DNA from 3 places in the Paenibacillus sp. MT86 genome. Region 3 is predicted to be linked to each of the others. Evidence: riboswitches for the same ligand, from Rfam matches in the RefSeq annotation. Region 3 holds a riboswitch; each other region holds the start of a gene.
What was found. Region 3 has a riboswitch for ZMP and ZTP ahead of rpiB (ribose 5-phosphate isomerase B). Riboswitches for the same ligand answer to the same signal wherever they lie in the genome.
Positions count from the first base shown of each region.

Region 1 (7,112 bases), 3.1 Mb from region 3:
GGCTATGATTCTCCGTTGGCTCTAGCTGAAGGGCCGTACACATTTCATGCTCATCCAAACGGCTGTAGTCGGTTACGGACAGGCTTGCCGTCGTATTGATTTTTCTAATGGAGGTAATGACTTTATGGATCTGTTTCTCTTCGCATTCTCCCGCCTTGTTCAGGATGATCCAGTCCGCGAAGCTGATTTGTCCCCGCAGGGTACGGACCAGCTCGCGACTGGATGCAAAGAAGCTGTTATACTCGAGGAATTTGCTGCAGTCGGCCAAGGCGATTTTGCCACGGATCGATATTCGATCAGCCAATGACGGATCCTGCAAATCCTCAAGAATCTGTTCAGGATTCGCCACTCCGGTCGTCTCGATGAAGACGAGATCGGGCTTCCGATCTAACAGGCTTTTCAGGGCTTGCCCCAGCTCGTCTCGTTTGGTGCAGCAGATGCAGCCGTCAAGCAGCTTCTCGATCGGAAGATCAGGCATTTCACCGGATAGGATATCGCCATCCACGTCCTGTTCGCCCATCTCATTCATCAGGACGGCGGTTCTCCATTGCCGATTGGCGGCATACGCCAGCAGCCTGAGGAGCAGCGTGGTTTTGCCGCTCCCCAAAAATCCGCTAATCAGCACGACGGGTATCTTGTTCATTTATTGATTACCTCCTTGGTCTCGATATCATTCGAATACAGTTCATCAAACTCTGCGACAGAGTCGGGATTCGTGAAAATGTAAGGGGATGACGGCTGCTCGATCGGCTGAATCCGTTCCGCTTGAATCTGCAGCGTTTCCTTACCGTCCGAGGTGGTGACCTGGATCGTGCCATCGATCTGAACCCACGAGTCATTCGCGAATGACGAAGCATTCGCGGCGCGCACCATGACCCCGAACGGGACGGCGTCTGCCGTGCAGCACATCACGAGGAAGCGGCTGACGGCGAAGGCGTCTTCGTTCATATGTCCATCGCGGAAAACAAATCCTTGGACGGTGATGGCCTTTCCTTGAAAATGCTGTTTGTACATATCCATGGCCCCAACGGTCTCCGAGAAAATGTCCGGCTCCACTCGGATGACGGGTAAGGTATATAAGCGCTTGGCCAGCTCCGCGAATTCCACGCTGTAGATGTCTTTGGGAACAAAACGCTCGTTCAGTGCGATGTCCTCCGCTGCCGCCAGGTCATCATTCGTTCCATGCTTCTCCATGCCCGAAACGGCGGAAGCATTCCGCTCTTCGGTTTTACGGCGAACATCGGGGTTCGGATAGGTGTAGATCATGCCTTTTTTGGCCGCCATATCGCTGCCGAGGGCTTGGTCCGGCAGGAGCAGGCCGAACAGCAGCGGCACCGTGAATAACCCGTAAACCGATATGTTTTTGATCAGTCCGCTGGGCAGGGGGTGCTCGCAATCGCACACCTCGCCGGAAGCTCCCGCAATGGCGTGCCACAGCATGCCGAAAGCTATGAACAACAGCGGCACCGGACAGAGCAGAAGCAGGGTCTGCATATGGGGAGCCAAGTAATAGTCCAGCGAATTTGATGCGTTCAGATGCATGATATAGGCGGCCAGAGCTGCGATAAGCAGCGATCGCAGTATATAGTGGCTTCGCAGGCTCAGACGGGGCTTCACGTCCCGAACACCTCCAATCTCAAGTGGATATCCGAAGGCATAACAGCCTGAAGGTGCCGTTATTCCAACCGTTTTCGTGTATTGCCACTCCAGTTTGTTTACTACACCTAACCGCCGAATAGCGCGTTGACGGCTACAGAGCCGATAAAGACAAGCGTAATCACCAGCAGGCTTAAGCCGATCACGAATTTGGTCTTGAAGGTAGCCGACAGCATGAGCAGGCTTTTGAAATCCAGCATCGGGCCGAGAACCAGGAAGGAAACCAGCGGGCCGACGGTAAAGGTGTGCGTGAATGCCGATGCCACGAAGGCGTCCGAAGTTGAGCAGAGGGACAGGATGAAGGCAAATCCCATCATGAACAGATAGGAGGCGGCAGGACCGTTCCCCAGAGCCAGCAGCTCCTCCCTCGGAATGAAGGATTGGATGCAGGCCGTCAGGAAAGCGCCCAGGACTAAATATTTGCACATCTCGATCAGCTCGTCTCCGGCGTGGACAAACATGCTTCTCCAGGTTTTGGGATGCTCATGCAACAAACGTTCCCCCTTGCTGGAGCCCTGTTCGGCGAACTCTTGAAAGGAACGCTTCAGGGGGCTGCTTCTTGAAAAAACATAAACGAGCAAACCCGTCGTCACCGCGACTGCAAAAGCCAGTCCCATTCGTCCGATCGTCACTTCGGGATGCGAACGGAAGGCCATGATCGTTGATGCGAATACAATGGGATTCAGAATAGGACCGCTGAGGATAAAGGTGACGGCGATATAGGCGGGCATCCCCTTCAGCATCAACCTGCGAACGACCGGGATCATCCCGCATTCGCAGATGGGAAACAGGATGCCGAGCATGGAAGCGAACAGGACGCCAACCATCGGATTCTTCGGCGTGAGACGCCGCACCCATTGCTCTTTTACGAACAGCTGCAGAAGGGACGACAGCAGCACTCCAAGCAAAATGAAAGGAAGTGCCTCAAGGAAGATGCCCGTGAAGACGGTTTTAACCTGCTGCAGGTCTTGGCTGGGTATGGGGTTTAAGTCCTTCTGCAGCCATATCGTCAAGACCGGAATCACGAACACAAGCGGCAGTATAAAGGGCAGCATTTTGAAGATCGCCGGATATCTCATCAAGGCCTCCTGGAACGAATTGTTCTTAGGACATTCTATGCTTGTACCATCGGCAACATACGTGATTTCAGGCAACAAATCAAAAACTTTACGATTAAAGGGCGGCCGCATAGCCGGTGGCGCGAAGTCCAAAGTCGTGATATATTAAAAAAAGTTATCCATGTGTTACTGGCGTAGCTTGGGTTACCAAGAGGGAGCACATGGGATCATATGCCGTACGCCTGGGCAAGAGGTAAGGAGACGTTCGAGTCGCCTTGCCTCTTTATGTTTTTTAATACAATGGCGAAGGAGCGGATTAGCATGAGTAAGGAACCCGTAATTTTGGATGGAAAAAAAGTATCCGATGATATCAAGGCAAAGCTGGCGGTGAAGGTACAGGAATTGAAACAGCAAGGGGTAACCCCTTGTCTGGCAACGATTCTGGTTGGCGATGATCCTGCTTCGGCGACCTATGTGCGGATGAAGGGAAATGCGTGCGAGCGGCTTGGCATCATATCCAAAAAAGTAGTGCTGGAGACATCGACAACGACGGAGGAGCTGATCGCCGCGATTCAAGCACTGAACGAGGATCCGGACGTCCACGGTATTCTGCTTCAGCACCCGGTACCGCACCATATCGATGAGCGGGCGGCTTTTGATGCCATCGACATGAAAAAAGACGTGGATGGAGTAACCACGCTCGGGTTCTCGCAAAATGCGTTTGGTTTCGCCGATTACCCGTCATGTACGCCGGCGGCGATTATCGCGATTATGGACTATTACAGCTTGCCGATCGAAGGGAAGCATGCGGTGGTGGTCGGACGCAGTCCGATTTTGGGCAAGCCGGTATCGATGATGCTGCTCAATCGCAACGCCACGGTTACGATCTGCCATTCGAGAACGAAGAACCTTGGGGAGATTGTGTCCCAAGCGGATATTGTGGTTGCGGCCGTAGGCAAGCCTAATTTCATTCAAGGGGACTGGATCAAGCCGGGTGCCGTCGTGTTGGACGCCGGTTACAATAAAGGGAATATCGGGGACTGCGATTACGAAGCCTGCGCCAAGGCGGCTTCCGCAATCACGCCGGTACCGGCGGGCGTCGGCCCCGTGACGATAGCGACTTTGCTGAAGCATACCGTCGAATCGGCCGAGCGAACCGTCCAAGCTTAAGGGAATGCACTTGACTACTTGCACGTGAAGCAAGGCTGCACCCATGAATCATCCCCTTCGAATCTTTCATTTCATGCCAGAGCCTGGAACATAGAAGCCAATATGGACCATGCAATGCTAGGCTTGGAGCCCCATTTCACGGACCCCTGGACGTCATGGTATAGTTAGGAATAAGAGAAATACGAAGGGGAGAGATTCATGTTTATACGAATCATGGCCTGTTGTGCGGGACAACAGGGAGCTCCAGAGAATGATCCGTTCGATGCAGCGCTGCTAACGGCTCCGGAGATCTTGGCATGAAGAACACGATCGCCGATATTGCCCACAAAGCCGGAGTTGCCAAAAGCACGGTCTCCCGTTTCTTGAACGGAGGATCCGTCAGTCATGCGACACGCCGCAAGATTGAGCAGGTTATTCAGGAAACCGGCTATATCCCGAATTCTTTTGCGCAAAGCCTGAAAGCGAAAAAAACGAGCATGATCGGCACCATTATGCCGCGTCTGGACTCCTTCTCCGCATCGCAGACTGTCGCCGGCATGGACGAAGAATTAAGAAAACACGGATATCAGCTACTGATCATCAACGCAAGCCAGGATTTATCCAGGGAGATCGAAGCGCTGTATGATCTCGCCAGACAAAAAATATCAGGCATTATTCTGTTCGCCACGCAGGTGACGGAAACACATCTTGCCGCGATTCAAGAGATCGGCATTCCGGTCATTCTGCTCGGACAACAGCATGACCATGTCCACAGCATGATCTATAACGATTATGCCGCAGGTTATGACATGGGCCGGTACGTGCTGTCGATGGGACATCGTCAAATTGCCTATATCGGGGTGACGGAAAAGGACGTAGCCGTCGGAGTCAAGCGGAAGGAAGGGTTCCTCAAAGCGGTAAGCGAGTATGAAGAGGCGGAAGCGGTTCTCTATGAGAGTGGATTCAAGATGTCGGATGGTGTGAAGACGGCATGCTCCATGTTTGAGCTGAACCGAACGCTGCCAACGGCCGTGGTCTGCGCCACGGACAACATTGCGCTGGGCGTGATGAAAGCGGCGCACATGAAAGGCATCCCTATTCCCGACCAACTTTCCGTTACCGGATTTGGCGGATACGACGTAACCGAGGTGATTCATCCCGGGTTAACAACGGTGAAATATGGATATTTCCAAGCGGGCCACCTCGCGGCACAGCATATTATGAAGCTGGTCAACGACGAGCCGGTGGATTTCCTGACGGTCATGAATTGCGAGATGATTCATCGGGAAAGCGTTGACAATCTGAATTAGGTATTTTATACTTCAAATAACGGAACCGGTTCCAAACCGAGTGTTTGCTTGGTATTGGAACTGAGTTCATTATTTTTACCTTTGATTGGAACCGGTTCCACTGCAGTTGGATTTATTCGCGTGCACGCGTAGCACGATCTGCTTGATTTTTCAGGAAGCCTATTTATAAGGAGAAGAGATATGGACAGAGAACTGAAATACCGACGCCTGGATCAGGCTTCTCCCGAAGAGCTTTCCTCCTTAAGGAAGAAAGTGCGATTGAGCGAATGGAGGCAAAAATTTCACGTGCAGCCCATCATGGGCCTGATGAATGATCCCAATGGATTTTCTTATTACAACGGAGAGTATCACTTGTTTTACCAATGGTTTCCTCTGGGCACGTTTCACGGCTTGAAATACTGGTACCATACTTCCTCGAAAGATCTGGTGTTTTGGCAGAACCAAGGCATCGCTATTGAACCCGGTCACCCGCATGATGCATATGGCGCTTATTCGGGCAGCGGTATCGTGAAAGATGGCAAACTATGCCTCATGTATACCGGGAATGCCCGGGATGAGGAATGGAACAGGCAATCTTATCAATGCATGGCTGTGATGGACCGCGACGGATCCATCACGAAGCTCGATAAGCCGCTGATCGACCATGTGCCGGACGGATATACCGAACACTTCCGGGATCCGAAAGTATGGCAAGACAAAGACAAGTACCGGTTCGTCATCGGTGCCCAAAGGGTTAATCAGACAGGTGCGGCTGTCGTTTATGAATCCTCGGATCTGTTGGTTTGGGAATTCAAGGGGGAGATACAAACCCGACTTCAGCATTTCGGCTATATGTGGGAATGCCCCGACTATTTTGAACTGGATGGCCAGGGCGTGCTTCTGTTTTCCCCGCAAGGGCTGCTTCCGGAGGACGACCATTTTCGAAACATTTACCAATCCGGCTATATTTCAGGCAAGCCGCTCAATAGGGATACGCTGGAGTTTGATCACGGTCCCTTTTGCGAGCTGGACAGAGGTTTTGATTTCTACGCGCCGCAGACCATGCTGGATGAGAAAGACCGGCGCATCATGGTGGGCTGGATGGGTTTGCCGGATATCGGGTATCCCACCGATTCGCATGGCTGGGCCCATTGTTTGACGCTTCCGCGTATGCTTACGTTCCGTGAAGGCAGGCTGATTCAACAGCCGGTTCCCGAGCTTCAAGCGCTCCGCGATCATGCCGCTCAGGCAGTGGATACGCTTCACAGCGAAGTGAGGAGTTACGAGGGGGTTCAAGGAACCGCATTCGAAATGATATGCGAGTTCCAAGCCATCGAGGCGGACGTCGTTGGCATTGAATTTCGGGCTGGCGAAGGGGAACGAACCGTTATTCGATATGAATCCGGCCAACGGAAGGTTACGCTGGATCGCTCTTCTTCGGGTGCAACGATTGTCAGTGATTACGGAGCGGAACGATCCTGTATGCTGCCAACCGAAAGAAATTCGATCAAATTTCATCTGTTCGTGGACATTTCTTCGGTCGAGCTGTTCATCAACGATGGCGAAGAGGTGTTTACAAGCAGAATTTTTCCGAAGTGGAACAGCCGAAACATTCGATTTTTCGTACAGAACGGCAGTGCCGGCTTGAAGGTCGAGAAATGGGATCTGACCGAAGCCGTAAAAGATAAAGAAGGGGCTGAATGAACATGGCAGCGGATAATCGGGAAATCGCAAGGCAGGTAGTGGAAGCCATTGGCGGCAGGGAGAACATCGCTTCCTTTGCCCATTGTGCCACCAGGCTGAGAATCATGGTTCATGATCAGAAGAAAATTGACCAGAAGAAGGTCGAGCAGATCGACAAGGTCAAAGGAGCCTTTTTCAACTCCGGGCAATACCAGATCATTTTCGGAACAGGAACCGTCAATCAGATTTTTGAAGCGGTCGAATCCCTTGGAATGGA
Region 1 covers NZ_CM179499.1:2,635,395-2,642,506, forward strand. Annotated here, with positions in the region: gene AC3RCL_RS11655 (CobW family GTP-binding protein) at 1-643, opposite strand, end outside; gene AC3RCL_RS11660 (TIGR03943 family putative permease subunit) at 640-1,617, opposite strand; gene AC3RCL_RS11665 (permease) at 1,725-2,735, opposite strand; ZMP/ZTP riboswitch at 2,890-2,969, shown strand; gene AC3RCL_RS11670 (bifunctional 5,10-methylenetetrahydrofolate dehydrogenase/5,10-methenyltetrahydrofolate cyclohydrolase) at 3,036-3,884, shown strand; gene AC3RCL_RS11675 (LacI family DNA-binding transcriptional regulator) at 4,181-5,173, shown strand; gene AC3RCL_RS11680 (glycoside hydrolase family 32 protein) at 5,354-6,856, shown strand; gene AC3RCL_RS11685 (sucrose-specific PTS transporter subunit IIBC) at 6,853-7,112, shown strand, end outside.
Region 1: linked by a shared signal. The riboswitch ahead of AC3RCL_RS11670 (bifunctional 5,10-methylenetetrahydrofolate dehydrogenase/5,10-methenyltetrahydrofolate cyclohydrolase) and the one ahead of rpiB (ribose 5-phosphate isomerase B) in region 3 are both predicted to bind ZMP and ZTP.

Region 2 (7,112 bases), 3.3 Mb from region 3:
CTTGAGGAGAAACCTGTTACGTCCACGATTTAAAGTTTCTCAGTTTTTGAGTGCTTGATCCAAGGATAGCTTGAGCTCATCCGTAATGGGGCCCATCGGCAGGCGCAGGGTGTCGGATGAGATAAGGCCTTGCTTGGCAAGCAGCCATTTTAGCGGAGCGGGATTGGATTCTGCGAACAACTGATGAATAACGGGAAGCAGCACTTCAAACTCCTTTTCGGAACGAGAATAATCCCCTTGGGCAGCTAATTGATACACACGAATAAAAGCCTCGGTATTCACATTGGCCGACGCTAAAATGCCCCCGGATGCACCATGACGCAGCATCTCATGAAAGCGGACATCGTCCCCGCATAGAACAGGCTTCGTATCGTATGGAGACAAGCTTCTCATAAGCTCCGTACTCGCAGTGCTGTCCTTCATTCCGATGACACCGGGGATCTCCATGATTCTTCGAATGACATCGACCGGTAAGGAAATTCCAGTGCGCGAAGGAACTTCGTACAAAATAACCGGTATCCCCACCTCCGCGACTTTGCAGAAATGTTGTATAATGCCCTCAATCGAAGGGCGGCTGTAATACGGCGTGACCACCAATACCGCGTCTGCCCCGATATGTCCTGCCCATTCCGTCCGCTTCATGCTGGAGAACGTATCGTTGGTACCCGTACCAATAATGACCGGCAATTGCCGCACGTCCAGACCTTTTCGCGTTTCCTCCACTACCTGAACGACCTCTTCCCAAGTTACCGTCGGCACCTCTCCGGTCGTACCGTTGATGATCAATCCTTGAATGTCATGGGATAACAAATTCTCCAAATAACGATGATAAGACGGAACATCCAATGCGTATTCATGTGAAAAGGGAGTGACCACCGGAACATAAATACCTCTCAAATCTTGCGGACTCAACATGATCTTTCCTCCATTTCATGAATTGTGGCTTTACTTTACCATGGGAATCGGGATCGGGGTTATCTATAATATTAGATAGTTATTATCAATATTATTGATGAGGAGAGAGCGATGGAACTGATCTATCTGCAAACCTTCAGGGAGGTTGCTGTTCGAAAGAGCTTTACTAAAGCTGCTGACGAATTGGGTTATGCACAATCCAGCGTTACCACCCAGATCCAGAAGCTGGAGAAGGAGTACGGCGTCAAGCTGTTTGAACGGTATGGTAGAGGCCTGCGCCTGACGAAGTCAGGGGAGGAGCTGTTCAAGTATGCTGTCCAAATGCTGGATCTGTTCCAGCAGTCTAAGGAAAAGCTGACGAAACAAGGCGGGGGCATCTTATCGATTGGAACGATCGATTCGCTTGCCGCATATTTTCTTCCATCCGTCCTTCATCGGCTAAGACAGGAGCATGAAGATCTTGCCATCCGCTTGCAAACGGATCGTGAAGATAGCATCGTCAGTAAGGTAAGAGAGGGCGAGTACGATCTCGGGCTTATTCTGGAGAACAAACCGGAAGACACTTCATTGAATTGGATCTCGATCCGGGAAGAGCCCCTCCATCTGATTGCCCATCCGGATCATCCGCTTCACAGGTTGCCCGTCATCGAGCTGGAGCATCTGGCTGATTACGAATGGATTATGACCGAGGATACTTGCAATTACCGAATCATGTTGGAAAAAGTGCTGCGCGCCGGCGGAGCTCCTGTTCGTATTGGTTTGGAATTGGGCAACCCCGAGGCAATCAAAAGATATCTCATGTCCGGTACCGGCATCTCCCTATTGCCGAGAATGGTAGCAGAGGAGGAAATCAAGAGGGGAGAGCTGGCGGTTCTTCCCTTTCAACACCCTGACATTCGACTGGACATCCAGATTGTCGTTCATCCTAAGAAATGGCTGTCACACTCGCTTCAGGATATGATCGAAATGTTGAAGTCTAAATCCTAAGGACGCAGGCTGATATTGCATTTAACGAAAATATTCAGTATCATTTATGTAACAATGTATAGGTTTATGTGTGACTGGCGTAGCATGGGGAACCATGAGGGAGCACATGAATGACAACGGCCGTACGCCTGGGCAGAGGTAAGGGAGTTTATTTCCCTTACCTCTTTATTATTTTCTTGGGCTTCTATCGTCTCTGAAACTATGAAAAGGGGATAAAACAACGATGTTCAAAACGAAAAAAATATTGCTGCTGGGATCCGGAGAACTAGGGAAAGAAGTCGTAATTGAAGCACAACGATTGGGTGTCCAAACCGTAGCCGTCGATCGTTATGCCGATGCTCCTGCCATGCACGTTGCCGATCACAGCCATGTGATCGATATGCTGGACGGAGAGAAGCTGCGCGCTATTATTGAGTTGGAAAAGCCGGACCTGATCGTTCCGGAGATTGAAGCGCTGGCTACTGCGGAGCTGGTGAAGCTGGAGGATGAGGGGTTTCGGGTGATTCCTACCGCCAGAGCCGCAAAGCTTACGATGGACCGTGAGGGGATCCGCCGGTTGGCATCAGAGGAGTTGGGTCTGCCGACTGCGGACTATCGATTTGCCGATACCTATGAGGAATTCAAGCAGTCTGTCCTGGACATGGGTTTTCCGTGCGTGATCAAACCGTTGATGAGCTCCTCCGGCAAAGGTCAAAGCGTGTGCCGTTCGGAAGGGGATATCGAGTCCTGCTGGAACATCGCCATGGAAGGCGGCCGCGTGCAGAACGGAAGGGTGATCATTGAGGAATTCATTTCATTCCAGTCGGAAATCACGCTTCTGACCGTCCGCTCCGTCAATGGAACAAGCTTCTGTGCGCCGATCGGGCATATTCAGGAAAGCGGAGATTATATCGAATCGTGGCAGCCGCACGACATGTCTGAAGCGCAAATCGAGGAAGCTAAATATATTGCGCGGAAGATTACCGACGAGCTTGGCGGATACGGCTTGTTCGGCGTTGAATTATTTTTGGCCGAGGATAAGGTGTACTTCAGCGAGGTATCCCCGCGTCCGCATGATACTGGGCTGGTTACGCTGGTCACGCAAAATCTATCCGAATTTGCGCTTCATGTCCGTGCCATTCTCGGGTTTCCGATACCAGAGATCGAATTGATCACGCCGGGAGCCAGCCGCCCCCTGAAAGCCGGCCGAGAGCTGGAAGACTATACGATTACAGGCGCCGATCAAGCGCTGGCCGTTCCGAATACGCAGCTTCGCATGTTCGGCAAACCGGTAACCAAGGTCGGAAGACGAGTAGCAGTCGCGCTGTCAACCGCCGGCGATGTCGAAGAAGCGCGGTCACGTGCGAAGCTGGCCTTGGATAAGCTTGCCGTCGAAGAGGCATAAACATCGGAATTCCATAGGGATATCACATGTCATCATGTTGAAAAGGCCAACCGAAATGACCGGTTGGCCTTTTCAGTTATAGAGAAATCAGGGATCCAAATCGGGTACAGACTCTTCTAATGACGAGTACTTGCTTTTAGTTTTGATTTCGGGAATAAATAGGGAGAAATTTATGTTCTTTCATGATAAGATACACAAGAATACAAACGACCCTCACCCATTATAATGTTTCCATTCGATGCGATAAGCGCTGTTTGAAGCATAATATTTCAAATAAATCTCTAGAGGAACGTTTATTGACGGCATAGGAGAATCTACATGAGAGACATGACGCAAGGAAGTCCGATCAAGCTGATTATCATGTTTACCATCCCGCTTTTGATCGGTAATATTTTTCAACAATTTTACAACATGGCGGACACCCTTATCGTGGGACGTACCATTGGCGTGAACGCACTTGCAGCCGTTGGCTCGACAGGCAGCATTTTGTTTTTTGTCATCGGCTTTGCCCAAGGCTTGACGGCTGGCTTGTCTATCATAACGGCACAGCGTTTTGGAGCTAAGGATATCGCAGGCGTCCGCAAAAGCGTGGGAACGAGTATATGGATCAGTCTGGTGTTCACGGTATTCCTCACCATCGTGAGCGTTATATTTACGAGACCCGTCCTCGTCATGATGAACACCCCTGCCGAAATTTTGGATGATGCGTATTCGTATCTGATCGTCATTAACTGGGGCGTCGGCGCGGCCGTTCTGTTTAATTTGCTGGCTAACCTGCTCCGCGCTCTCGGCGACAGCCGGACGCCGCTTCTCTTCCTGGTCGTTGCAAGCATTCTGAACATCGTGCTCGACCTCTTATTCATTCTCGTATTTAAGATGGGAGTCGCCGGAGCCGGACTTGCCACGGTTGTATCGCAGCTGTTCTCCTGCCTGCTCTGTCTGATCTACATTCATAAGAAGGTCCCGCTCCTTCAATTCAAGAATGCCGACTGGTCCATCGATTGGAAATTTATTCGCCAGCATATGTGGGTAGGTTTTCCGATGGGCTTCCAAGCCTCCATTATCGCCATCGGAGCCATTATTCTGCAGATCACGCTAAACGGTCTCGGGGCATCAGCCGTTGCGGCTTATACCGCTGCACAGAAGATTGATATGCTCGCCACGCAGCCGATGAGTTCCTTCGGGATTACGATGGCGACTTTTGCCGCTCAGAACTTCGGAGCGAATCGCATAGACCGGATCAAACTGGGGGTTAAGCAGTGTATTTGGCTCTCGGGATCATTCAGCATCGCCGTGGGCCTGCTGGTTATATTCGCGGGTCCTGCCGCCGTCAGCCTTTTTGTGGGTCAAGGCCAAGAGGAATTGCTGTCGCTCAGCAGGCTGTATTTCTTATCGAACGGCAGCACCTATCTGCTTCTTTCGCTGCTCTTCATCTACCGCTTCACGCTTCAGGGGCTTGGTCAGAGCTTAATTCCCACTGTGGCGGGCATCATGGAGCTGATCATGCGGGTACTGGCTGCTATCTTCCTGACCGCGCAGATCGGCTTCCTCGGTGCAAGCCTGGCAAATCCGCTGGCTTGGCTGGGCGCCGTCATCCCGCTCGGCATCGCTTACTATCTGAGCATCAAGAGGTTGAGCACGCCGGTAAAACCCGTCTCCGTACCCGTTCAGGCGTAAGGAATGCTGCACAATCGATTTCGGAACGAATCATGACTCCAGGAACAGGGAAGCGCTGTTTCGCTGGAGTCGTGCATTCGTTCTTTTTTTTGTTGCAAAAAACATAATGTGGAAGATTCCCAATTTGGGTGCGGCGAGGTAAGATCACTATAGATTCAGTTTGCAACCGAACAGGACAGAAACGGGAGGGGTCGCATTGTATAAAGTGCTGTTAGTGGATGATGAAGCCGATGTGAGAGAAGGCCTCGTTCAGGAAATCCAATGGGAAGCCTGCGGATTCGAGATCAAGGGGACGGCGGAGAACGGAAGAGAGGCCGTGGAGGCTGCGGAGCGGTTGGAGCCGGATGTCGTTATTACCGATATCAGTATGCCCTTTCAGGATGGACTGCAGCTGGCCTCATGGCTAAGGGAGCATCAGCCGCTGTGCAAAATCGTGATTTTGACCGGCTATGACGAATTTGATTACGCCCGCCAAGCGATTACGCTCAGCGTGGATGAGTATTTGCTCAAGCCGTTCTCTGCCGAAAGCTTCATGGAGTTATTAGGCAAGATCAAGGACAAGATCGATATGGAGGTGGCGGAGCGAGAGGACATGCGCCAATTGAAGGAGCATTACCGGACAAGCCTGCCTTTGCTTCGGGAATCATTCCTGGCTTCGCTGTTAACCCGAAAACTGCCCCGGTCCATCATTGAGGAGAAAACTCGGAATTACGGCCTTCCGCTGAACGGCGCCTGTTATCTCGCCGCGGTGTTGGCTTTATATCCGGCGGCTGAGCATAAGGAGAGTGCTCCATCAAGCTCCCTGCGGCATTCCGGCGATATGGACTTGATGCTGCACGCCATGCTGAACATTGCGAAAGAGCTGATAGATCCCCTTTCTTTTGGAAGCGCATTCATATATCAGGATAGCATCGTGTTCTTGATTACGAATGACGGCTGCGAGGACGAGTCATGGTTTGGCGACCTGCAGGTGGCACTGGACCGTTTGCTCAAAAGCATTCTTCACTATCTGAAGCTGCCGGTTACGATCGGCGTGGGTTCCAGGGTCCGGACACTGTCCGATCTTAAGCACTCCTACCAGGATGCGCTGCTGGCGCTGGACTACCGGCTGATTCTCGGCGCCGAGAAAGTCATCTTCATCGATGACGTGGAGAGTCCGAGGCAGGAAGGGGTCCGTCTGGACGAATTGCAGGAGCAAGCGCTGATCCGCAATCTTAAGCTCGGAACCGCGGAGGAATTAAGTGAAGCGATTACGCACATTTTCGATGAGCTGATCGGAGCATCCTGCACGATTCAAGAGGTTCAGATCTATCTCCTGGAAGTCGTAACGGCCATACTTCGAACGGCTAAAGAATCCGGGATCGAGCTTGAGGAGATGTTTGGAGCGGGGTATCAGCTGCATGCCGAGATCTTCAAGTTTTCCGGACTACAGGAGGCTAAAGCTTGGCTTCAGGATGTCAGTTTGGCCATCCGCAAGCAAATCTCCAGCTCTAGGCAGCATGCCTATAAAGACATCGTGGAGAAAGCGCTCCAATACACGCGGGAGCATTACGGCGACCCGGATATATCGCTGCAGAAGCTGTGCATGCACCTGCATATCAGCACAGGCTATTTTAGCGGCGTATTCAAAAAAGAGCTCAAAATGACCTATGTGCAGTACTTAATGCAGCTGCGGATGGAAACGGCCAAGGAGCTTTTACGTTCCACCGACCTGAAGGCTTTCGAAATTGCGGAGCGAGTCGGGTTTGCCGATCCGAATTATTTCAGCTTCAGCTTCAAGAAGCAGGTCGGCGTTTCGCCTAAGGAATATCGGGCACAAGCGAGGGGGTAGGGCATCGGTGAAAATCACGTATACGAAGCGATACTCGGTCCTACCTTTTGTTCAACGATGGGTTAAGCGATTCCGGGCGCACAGCATTCAATCCATCATCATGTGGTCCTTCTCGGCGTTCATTCTGCTCATTGTGATCGTGGTAGCCGTACTGCTCTTCAATAAATTCTCGCGATCGGCAGAGCAAAGCGTATTCCTGAATGCCCAGCAAATCGTGGACCAGGTTAGCTATAATCTCGAGGATTACGTGGACGGGATGGCGCAGCTGTATCGGGCGATCGAGGAAAATATGCTGGCAGACGGGCAGTGGGACGATGA
Region 2 covers NZ_CM179499.1:2,806,008-2,813,119, forward strand. Annotated here, with positions in the region: gene dapA (4-hydroxy-tetrahydrodipicolinate synthase) at 40-915, opposite strand; gene AC3RCL_RS12480 (LysR family transcriptional regulator) at 1,027-1,902, shown strand; ZMP/ZTP riboswitch at 1,963-2,043, shown strand; gene purT (phosphoribosylglycinamide formyltransferase 2) at 2,126-3,286, shown strand; gene AC3RCL_RS12490 (MATE family efflux transporter) at 3,605-4,963, shown strand; gene AC3RCL_RS12495 (response regulator) at 5,160-6,794, shown strand; gene AC3RCL_RS12500 (cache domain-containing sensor histidine kinase) at 6,802-7,112, shown strand, end outside.
Region 2: linked by a shared signal. The riboswitch ahead of purT (phosphoribosylglycinamide formyltransferase 2) and the one ahead of rpiB (ribose 5-phosphate isomerase B) in region 3 are both predicted to bind ZMP and ZTP.

Region 3 (7,112 bases):
TGTTCTGGTGGTTAACCAACTCAACTTCAGCGGCAAAAGTAGTAGAGATGGACGTCACTGAAAGAGCCATCATAGTAGCAACTATAATTTTTTTTGTATTCATACAAATCTACCTCTTTTCTTATAATGAATTTTAAATTATAAAGAACTATCCTCCTTATTTGGAATATAATTACTTTATGTAGAAATAGTAACAACTAATATTACTGTTGTCAAATTTTATACATTATTAAATTAATTCTATATATTGTTTTTGATTCTATTATTTATTGAGTATATGAGATTCAAAAATGAAAAATAAAGTATTCTACGTTTGAATCTCTCAATACCGGACATACTGATAGCATCATAGAGTTTCGTTCATAGAGAGGCGGTTGTCCGAGATGAAAAATTATAGTGAAACCCTCCGTATTATCGTGAAAAAAATGGTTGTGCTCTTATCCTGCATGTTTATGGTCATCATGGCTTGGGAGGGACAGCAGATCGATGCTTCCGTTGTTGGCGGTCCGATCCCTCAAGAATCGATACGGCTTCGCATTCTCGCGAATTCAGATAACCCGTCCGATCAGCTCGTCAAAAGAGAGATTCGAGACGCGGTCGTTGAGCAAATGCAGATGTGGGTCCTGGAGCTGGAGAACCCGCAAAGCCTGGAAGACGCCAAAGCATTAACCCGGCAGCATCTTCCGGAAATCCGCCAGCTGGTGGGTGAAGAGCTGAGAAAAAGAGGGATCACCTACAATTACCATGTAGAGCTTGGCGTCGTGCCGTTCCCGACCAAATTGTACGGGGGCACGGTGTATCCGGCGGGCGATTACGATGCGCTGCGGATTACGTTAGGCGAAGGTCAAGGACAAAACTGGTGGTGCGTCCTGTTCCCGCCGCTGTGCTTCATCGACGGCGGCAGCGGGGATGCGGCAGCTCAGCCTGTCGAGACGGGAATTCAAACGGTGTCCGCCGATGCGGGCGACAACGCTTCTCCGGATGAAGCCCCGAAGAAGGCAAGCGAAAGCGAGCCGGAGGTCCGCTTCTTCCTGTGGGATATGTTCCTGGGCCTCTGGAATTGGGTGGCAAGCTTGTTCTAGGATGATCCCGCGTACTGATTTCCAATACGGACAGGGTATGATAAACTTGGATGAAGAAGAGTGCTTTCTCTTTGGCGCGACCGGTTTCCATGGGAACCGGCACGGGACTGAAGAACGAGAAGCGCTTTTTCTTTTGGAGTATAGGCAAAACGCGTTTGGATGTTTATATATTTCATATACAGAAAGCTTGGGATAGGTATGGAACAGAACGGAAATGACAAGGAACGCAACCTGCAGCGGGAACAAGGCTCCCGGAATGCTGCATCGAAGCCAACCAAAGTGTGGCACGTCTTAAGCTCCCTCTCCAAGGAGAGCCTCGGGTCCGAGAAGGAAGCGAAGCAGGCGCTGCACGAAGCAGGCCAGGTGCTTGCACAGGGCGGTACGGTGGCTTTTCCGACGGAAACGGTGTACGGACTTGGTGCTGACGCCGGCAATACGGAGGCGGTCGAGCGCATCTTCGCCGCCAAAGGTCGGCCATCGGACAATCCGTTGATCGTGCATATCTCGGAGCTGGCTCAGCTTGACGGCTTGGTCCGGCAGGTGAACGAGACGGAGCGGGCGCTGATGGCGTCGTTCTGGCCCGGACCGCTGTCGCTGGTGCTGCCCGTGAAACCGGGCGCCATATCGCCTCGCGTGACGGCCGGGCTCGATACGGTTGCCGTGCGGATGCCGGATCACCCCGTGGCGCTGGCTCTGATCAGCGCCGCCGGTTGTCCGCTTGCCGCACCGAGCGCGAATCGCTCCGGCCGGCCAAGCCCGACGCTGGCCAGCCATGTGCTGGAGGATCTGGCGGGGGCGATCGACGGCGTGCTCGACGGCGGCCCGGCCGGGGTGGGCGTCGAGTCGACGGTGGTGCAGGTCGGCGAAGACGGTGCCGTCACGGTGCTCCGCCCGGGCGGCGTCACGGCCGAGCAGCTTGCCGCGGTGGCGGCAAGCGTGCGCCAGGACCCGGCGCTGCAGCGCGCCGCCGGGGAGGCGGAGAGCCCGGCGCCGCGCTCGCCGGGCATGAAGTACACGCACTACGCACCGAAGGGTGCGATGTGCGTGGTGCAGGGCCCGCGTGCCGACGCGGTGTCGGCACGCATCGCGGCCGAGCTCGAGGCGGCGGCCCGGCGCGGGGAGGTGACCGGCGTGCTGTCGTTCGACGAGCACATCGGTCGCTACCGCGCGGACGTTGCCGTCTCGCTCGGCAGCCTGGCCGCGCCGGAGGAAGCGGCCCGCCGGCTGTACGCCGGCCTGCGCCGCTTCGATGAAGAAGGCGCGACTTTCATCCTGGCCGAAGCGTGCCCGGAGCAGGGGCTTGGCGCAGCCGTCATGAACCGGCTGCTGAAGGCCGCGGGACATCACATCGTCCACGTCAATGCCGATGCCGATTGAACGGTTTTAGCATGATTTCCCCCTTGTCCGCATATGGTGTACAAGACCATGGGACTTGGGGGAATGGGGATGTTGGAGGCGTCTGTCCAATCGGGACAGCTTGCGGCGATTCTGCTGATGGCGGTTGCACTCGGGCTAGACGCATTTTCGCTTGGCATCGGAGTCGGAATGAGAGGCGGCATGCGTTTAGGCCATATGCTGGCCATCAGCTTCATGATCGCATTGTTTCACATGCTTATGCCGCTGGCGGGCTTATTTGCCGGCCGCTATGTAGGCATGCTGCTGGGGCACGTCACAGGGTTTGCGGCAGGCGGGCTGCTCCTCCTGCTGGGTGGACATATGCTGTACAATGCCTGGCAGGGTGGCGAAGGTCAGCGAATTCATCCTACCGCGTTCTTGGGCATGCTGCTGTTTTCGCTCAGCGTCAGCATCGACTCCTTCTCGGTAGGCGTTTCGCTCGGGATGTTCGTGGATGATGTGCTGCTGATCGTGATCTCCTTCGGTGTCGTGGGCGGTTTGCTGTCCATTCTCGGCCTGCTGCTCGGCCGTCAGGCGAGCAACAAGCTGGGAGAGTACGGCGAAATGCTGGGCGGACTGATTTTGATCATCTTTGGCGTGATGTTTATCTTTTGACGCAATATTTGTTACAATAATCCCAAAACAACCTATCAACGGGGAGGTACGGGACCGTGAAAAATATATTGTTTGTCTGCACGGGGAATACGTGCCGCAGCCCAATGGCGGAAGGGATGCTGCGCAAGCTCGCCAAACAGCGGGGCATTCCGCTGGAAACGCAATCCGCCGGCGTCTCGGCCGTAGACGGCATGCCGGTATCCCGTCATGCGGAATCGATACTGCGGGACCAGGATATTCAAGATCGCTTGGTATCTAAGCCGCTGACCGCGAATCTGGTGGAATGGGCAGACCTGATTCTGACGCTGACCCAGTCGCATAAGCAGTATGCGATTCGGCAGTTCCCGCATGCCGCCGACAAGATGCACACGCTGAAGGAGTTTGTGGAGGATGACCGGCGGGTGCTGGATGATCTGCGGGAGCAGGACAGCCTGTACGCGACGCTCGAGCTGGCCAGATCGCTGGGCCGCGATGTCAGCGACCGCGACCGGGAGCGTCTGATCGAGCTGCGCCAGCGCATTCCGAGCTTCGATATCTCCGATCCTTTCGGCGGCTCGCGGGAGGAATACGAGGCGACGGCGGCGGAGATTCGGACGGCGCTCTTCCGCCTGCTGGACAAGCTGGAAGCGGATCAGCATAAATAGGATCGGGTTCCACGGAAGCGAAGAGTGAATCTGGATCCGGGCTCAATCTGGCTAAAAAAGCCGCTTGCCTTTCGCAGGGTATTGCTTTAAGATGAAGGTGAAAAACATGAATCCGATGTAACTGGCGACGAAGTGGATGAAACCACGATGGAGCATCGGAATATACGGCCGGTCGCCTGGGCAAAGAGCATTTGGAGCACAATACGTGCGCCGACTGCTCTTTTTTCGTCTTTTGCGTGGAGTTTGGGTTATAATGAAACAAGCTAAAACGCAAAAGCGAACATTCGAGGGGGTTTTTCATAGATGAAAATTGCATTGGGTACCGATCATGCCGGCATTCGTCTGAAAGAGGAGATCGTGGAGGTCATTCGGGGTCTTGGACACGAGGTGGAGGATCTTGGCTGCGGCTGTTCCGATTCCGTGGATTATCCCGATTACGCGCTTCCGGTGTGCGAGAAGGTGGTCTCGGGTGAAGCGGATCGGGGCATTCTGATCTGCGGAACGGGAATCGGCATGAGCATTGCCGCCAACAAGGTGCCGGGCATCCGCTGCGCGCTGACGCATGATGTATTTTCGGCCAAAGCCACGCGTGAGCATAATGACAGCAACGTGATTGCGCTGGGCGAGCGCGTCGTCGGCCCCGGGCTTGCTGCCGAGATCGTCAGCGCATGGCTGACAACGAATTTCAGCCAGGGCGAACGCCATGTCGGCCGCGTGAACAAGATCAAGGCCATCGAGGAGCGTTACCTGAAGAGCGAATCGCGATAGGTCAACGCGTAAAGCTGCTGCGGTTATTGCGTATGGAATGAAGCATCTTCTGTGAAAAAAATCATCGGGAGGACTGTGACATGACGGATATCTCCAAGGTTTCCTTGAGCGAACAGACGGCGCGGATCGTCCGCGAACTGGCCGAAGCGGCAGCCTTAGGACCGGGCAAGGTGCTGGTCATCGGAGCCAGCACCAGTGAAGTGGTCGGACGCCGGATCGGCACAGGCGGCGCTCTTGAAACGGCGCAGCAGCTTCTTCAGGGCATTGCCGAGGTTCAAGCGGAATTCGGCTTCGCTGTAGCCTACCAATGCTGTGAGCATTTGAACCGGGCGCTTGTCATGGAGCGGGGACTGCTTGAAGAGCTGCGCCTGACGGAAGTGGCGGCTGTACCGATTCCGGGGGCGGGAGGCTCCATGGCCTCGGCGGCGTATCGGAGTATGAAGGAGCCCTGCCTTGCGGAATCCATTGAGGCCCATGCGGGCGTCGATATCGGCGAGACGCTGATCGGCATGCATTTGCGAAGAGTGGCGGTTCCGTTCAGGCCGAGCGAGCGTTATATCGGCGATGCGCGCGTAACGGCGGCTTACACCCGGCCGAAGCTGATCGGCGGAGAACGCGCCGTGTACCGGCTTGAGCAGCGGGATGATTCCAAGCTGTGCGATTGAATCGAATGAGAACTCACTTTTAAGAGGTTGTTCAAAAAGTCCGCTTTTGATCACGAAGTGAATCAGGAAGTGGGCTCGGCATCGAATCTTGAATTCAGCCGGGCCTTCCGGTGCTCACGTACCCACAACGTACGCTCCGCTCCTCACTTCCTAGCTTCATCCAACCTTCTCGGTGCTGAAAACCGACCTTTTTGAACACGTACTTTTAAGTAATTTTGTAAATTTGTAGTTTAAACTTTGCAGAAAAAAATAACGATTGATTATGGGAGGATATGAACATGATGGAACATTTGCGGAAGAATGACCCGGCTGTATTGGAAGCGATGGATTTGGAACTGAAGCGTCAACGCAGCAACATCGAGCTGATTGCCTCCGAGAACATTGTCAGCGAAGCGGTTATGGAAGCCATGGGGACGGTGCTGACGAATAAATATGCGGAAGGCTACCCTGGCAAGCGCTATTACGGCGGCTGTGAGCGTGTGGATATCGTGGAGGATATCGCCCGTGACCGCGCGAAGGAATTGTTCGGTGCCGAGCATGCCAACGTTCAGCCGCACTCCGGCGCCCAAGCGAACATGGCGGTGTATTTGGCTGCGCTCAAGCCTGGAGATACCGTGCTCGGCATGAACCTGGCCCACGGCGGCCATTTGACTCACGGAAGCCCGGTTAACGCGTCCGGCCTTCTGTACAATTTCGTTGCATACGGCGTGCAGGAAGACACGTTCCTTATCGATTACGACGAAGTCCGCAAAGCGGCTTTCAAACACCGTCCTCGTCTGATCGTGGCGGGTGCAAGTGCATATCCTCGCATCATTGATTTCGAGAAGCTTGCTGCCATCGCGAACGACGTAGGCGCATTGTTCATGGTCGATATGGCTCATATTGCGGGTCTTGTTGCCGCGGGTCTTCACCCGAATCCGGTTCCGCATGCCCATTTCGTAACCACCACGACGCACAAGACCCTTCGCGGACCTCGCGGCGGCATGATTCTGTGCAAGAAGGCATGGGCACAGGCGATCGACAAAGCGGTGTTCCCAGGCTCCCAGGGCGGACCGCTCATGCATGTCATTGCTTCCAAGGCCGTTGCGCTTGGCGAAGCATTGGATCCGTCCTTCAAGACGTATGCAGAGAACGTCGTGAAGAACGCGAAAGTGCTGGCTGACACCCTGATCGAGGAAGGCCTGAACATCGTTTCCGGCGGAACCGATAACCATCTGATGCTGGTCGATACCCGCAATCTGGACATCACCGGCAAAGACGCAGAGAAGGTGCTGGATTCCATCGGGATTACCGTCAACAAGAACGCCATCCCGTTTGATCCGACGAGCCCGTTTGTCACGAGCGGTATCCGTATCGGTACGCCGGCAGTAACCTCCCGCGGCATGGATGAGCAGGCGATGGTGAAAATCGCGAAGATTATTGCCATGACCTTGAAGCAGCCTAAAGACGAAGCAACGCTGGAAAAAGCGGGCCGTTTGGTGGCTGAGCTTACGGATCAATATCCTCTTTATGCCGAAATGAAATATTAATCACAGTTTCGTCAGCATAAGAGGCCTATGATAAGAGGACCCCACCTGAAGGTGGGGTCCTCTTTTAGGAGCTGTCACATTCTGGCCAGATTGCTATGCTCGCATGCTCCCGGTCGGGTCGCTTCGCGGTGAGGATCAATATAGGCGAAAATGGAAAACCTAGGTTCAGGGCAGACGAGGATCCGGTAATAAGGTCAAAACTCATGTAAATAAACATGACCCGTGCAGGTGTCAATTGACTAGAGGGAATGATATAATAGACAGGATTTATGGAGCTCACAAGTATTTACGCCCATATTGAAATAACATTTGCATTCAAACCGGAGGGACCAGACATGGGAAAATTGGTGATTTGTGATCACCCGTTGATTCAACACAAACTTACATTTATACGCGATATGCGGACTAACACAA
Region 3 covers NZ_CM179499.1:6,510,901-6,518,012, reverse strand. Annotated here, with positions in the region: gene AC3RCL_RS29775 (hypothetical protein) at 1-103, opposite strand, end outside; gene spoIIR (stage II sporulation protein R) at 384-1,082, shown strand; gene AC3RCL_RS29765 (L-threonylcarbamoyladenylate synthase) at 1,281-2,459, shown strand; gene AC3RCL_RS29760 (manganese efflux pump MntP) at 2,529-3,092, shown strand; gene AC3RCL_RS29755 (low molecular weight protein arginine phosphatase) at 3,149-3,736, shown strand; ZMP/ZTP riboswitch at 3,844-3,925, shown strand; gene rpiB (ribose 5-phosphate isomerase B) at 4,040-4,504, shown strand; gene AC3RCL_RS29745 (TIGR01440 family protein) at 4,585-5,169, shown strand; gene glyA (serine hydroxymethyltransferase) at 5,448-6,698, shown strand; gene upp (uracil phosphoribosyltransferase) at 7,034-7,112, shown strand, end outside.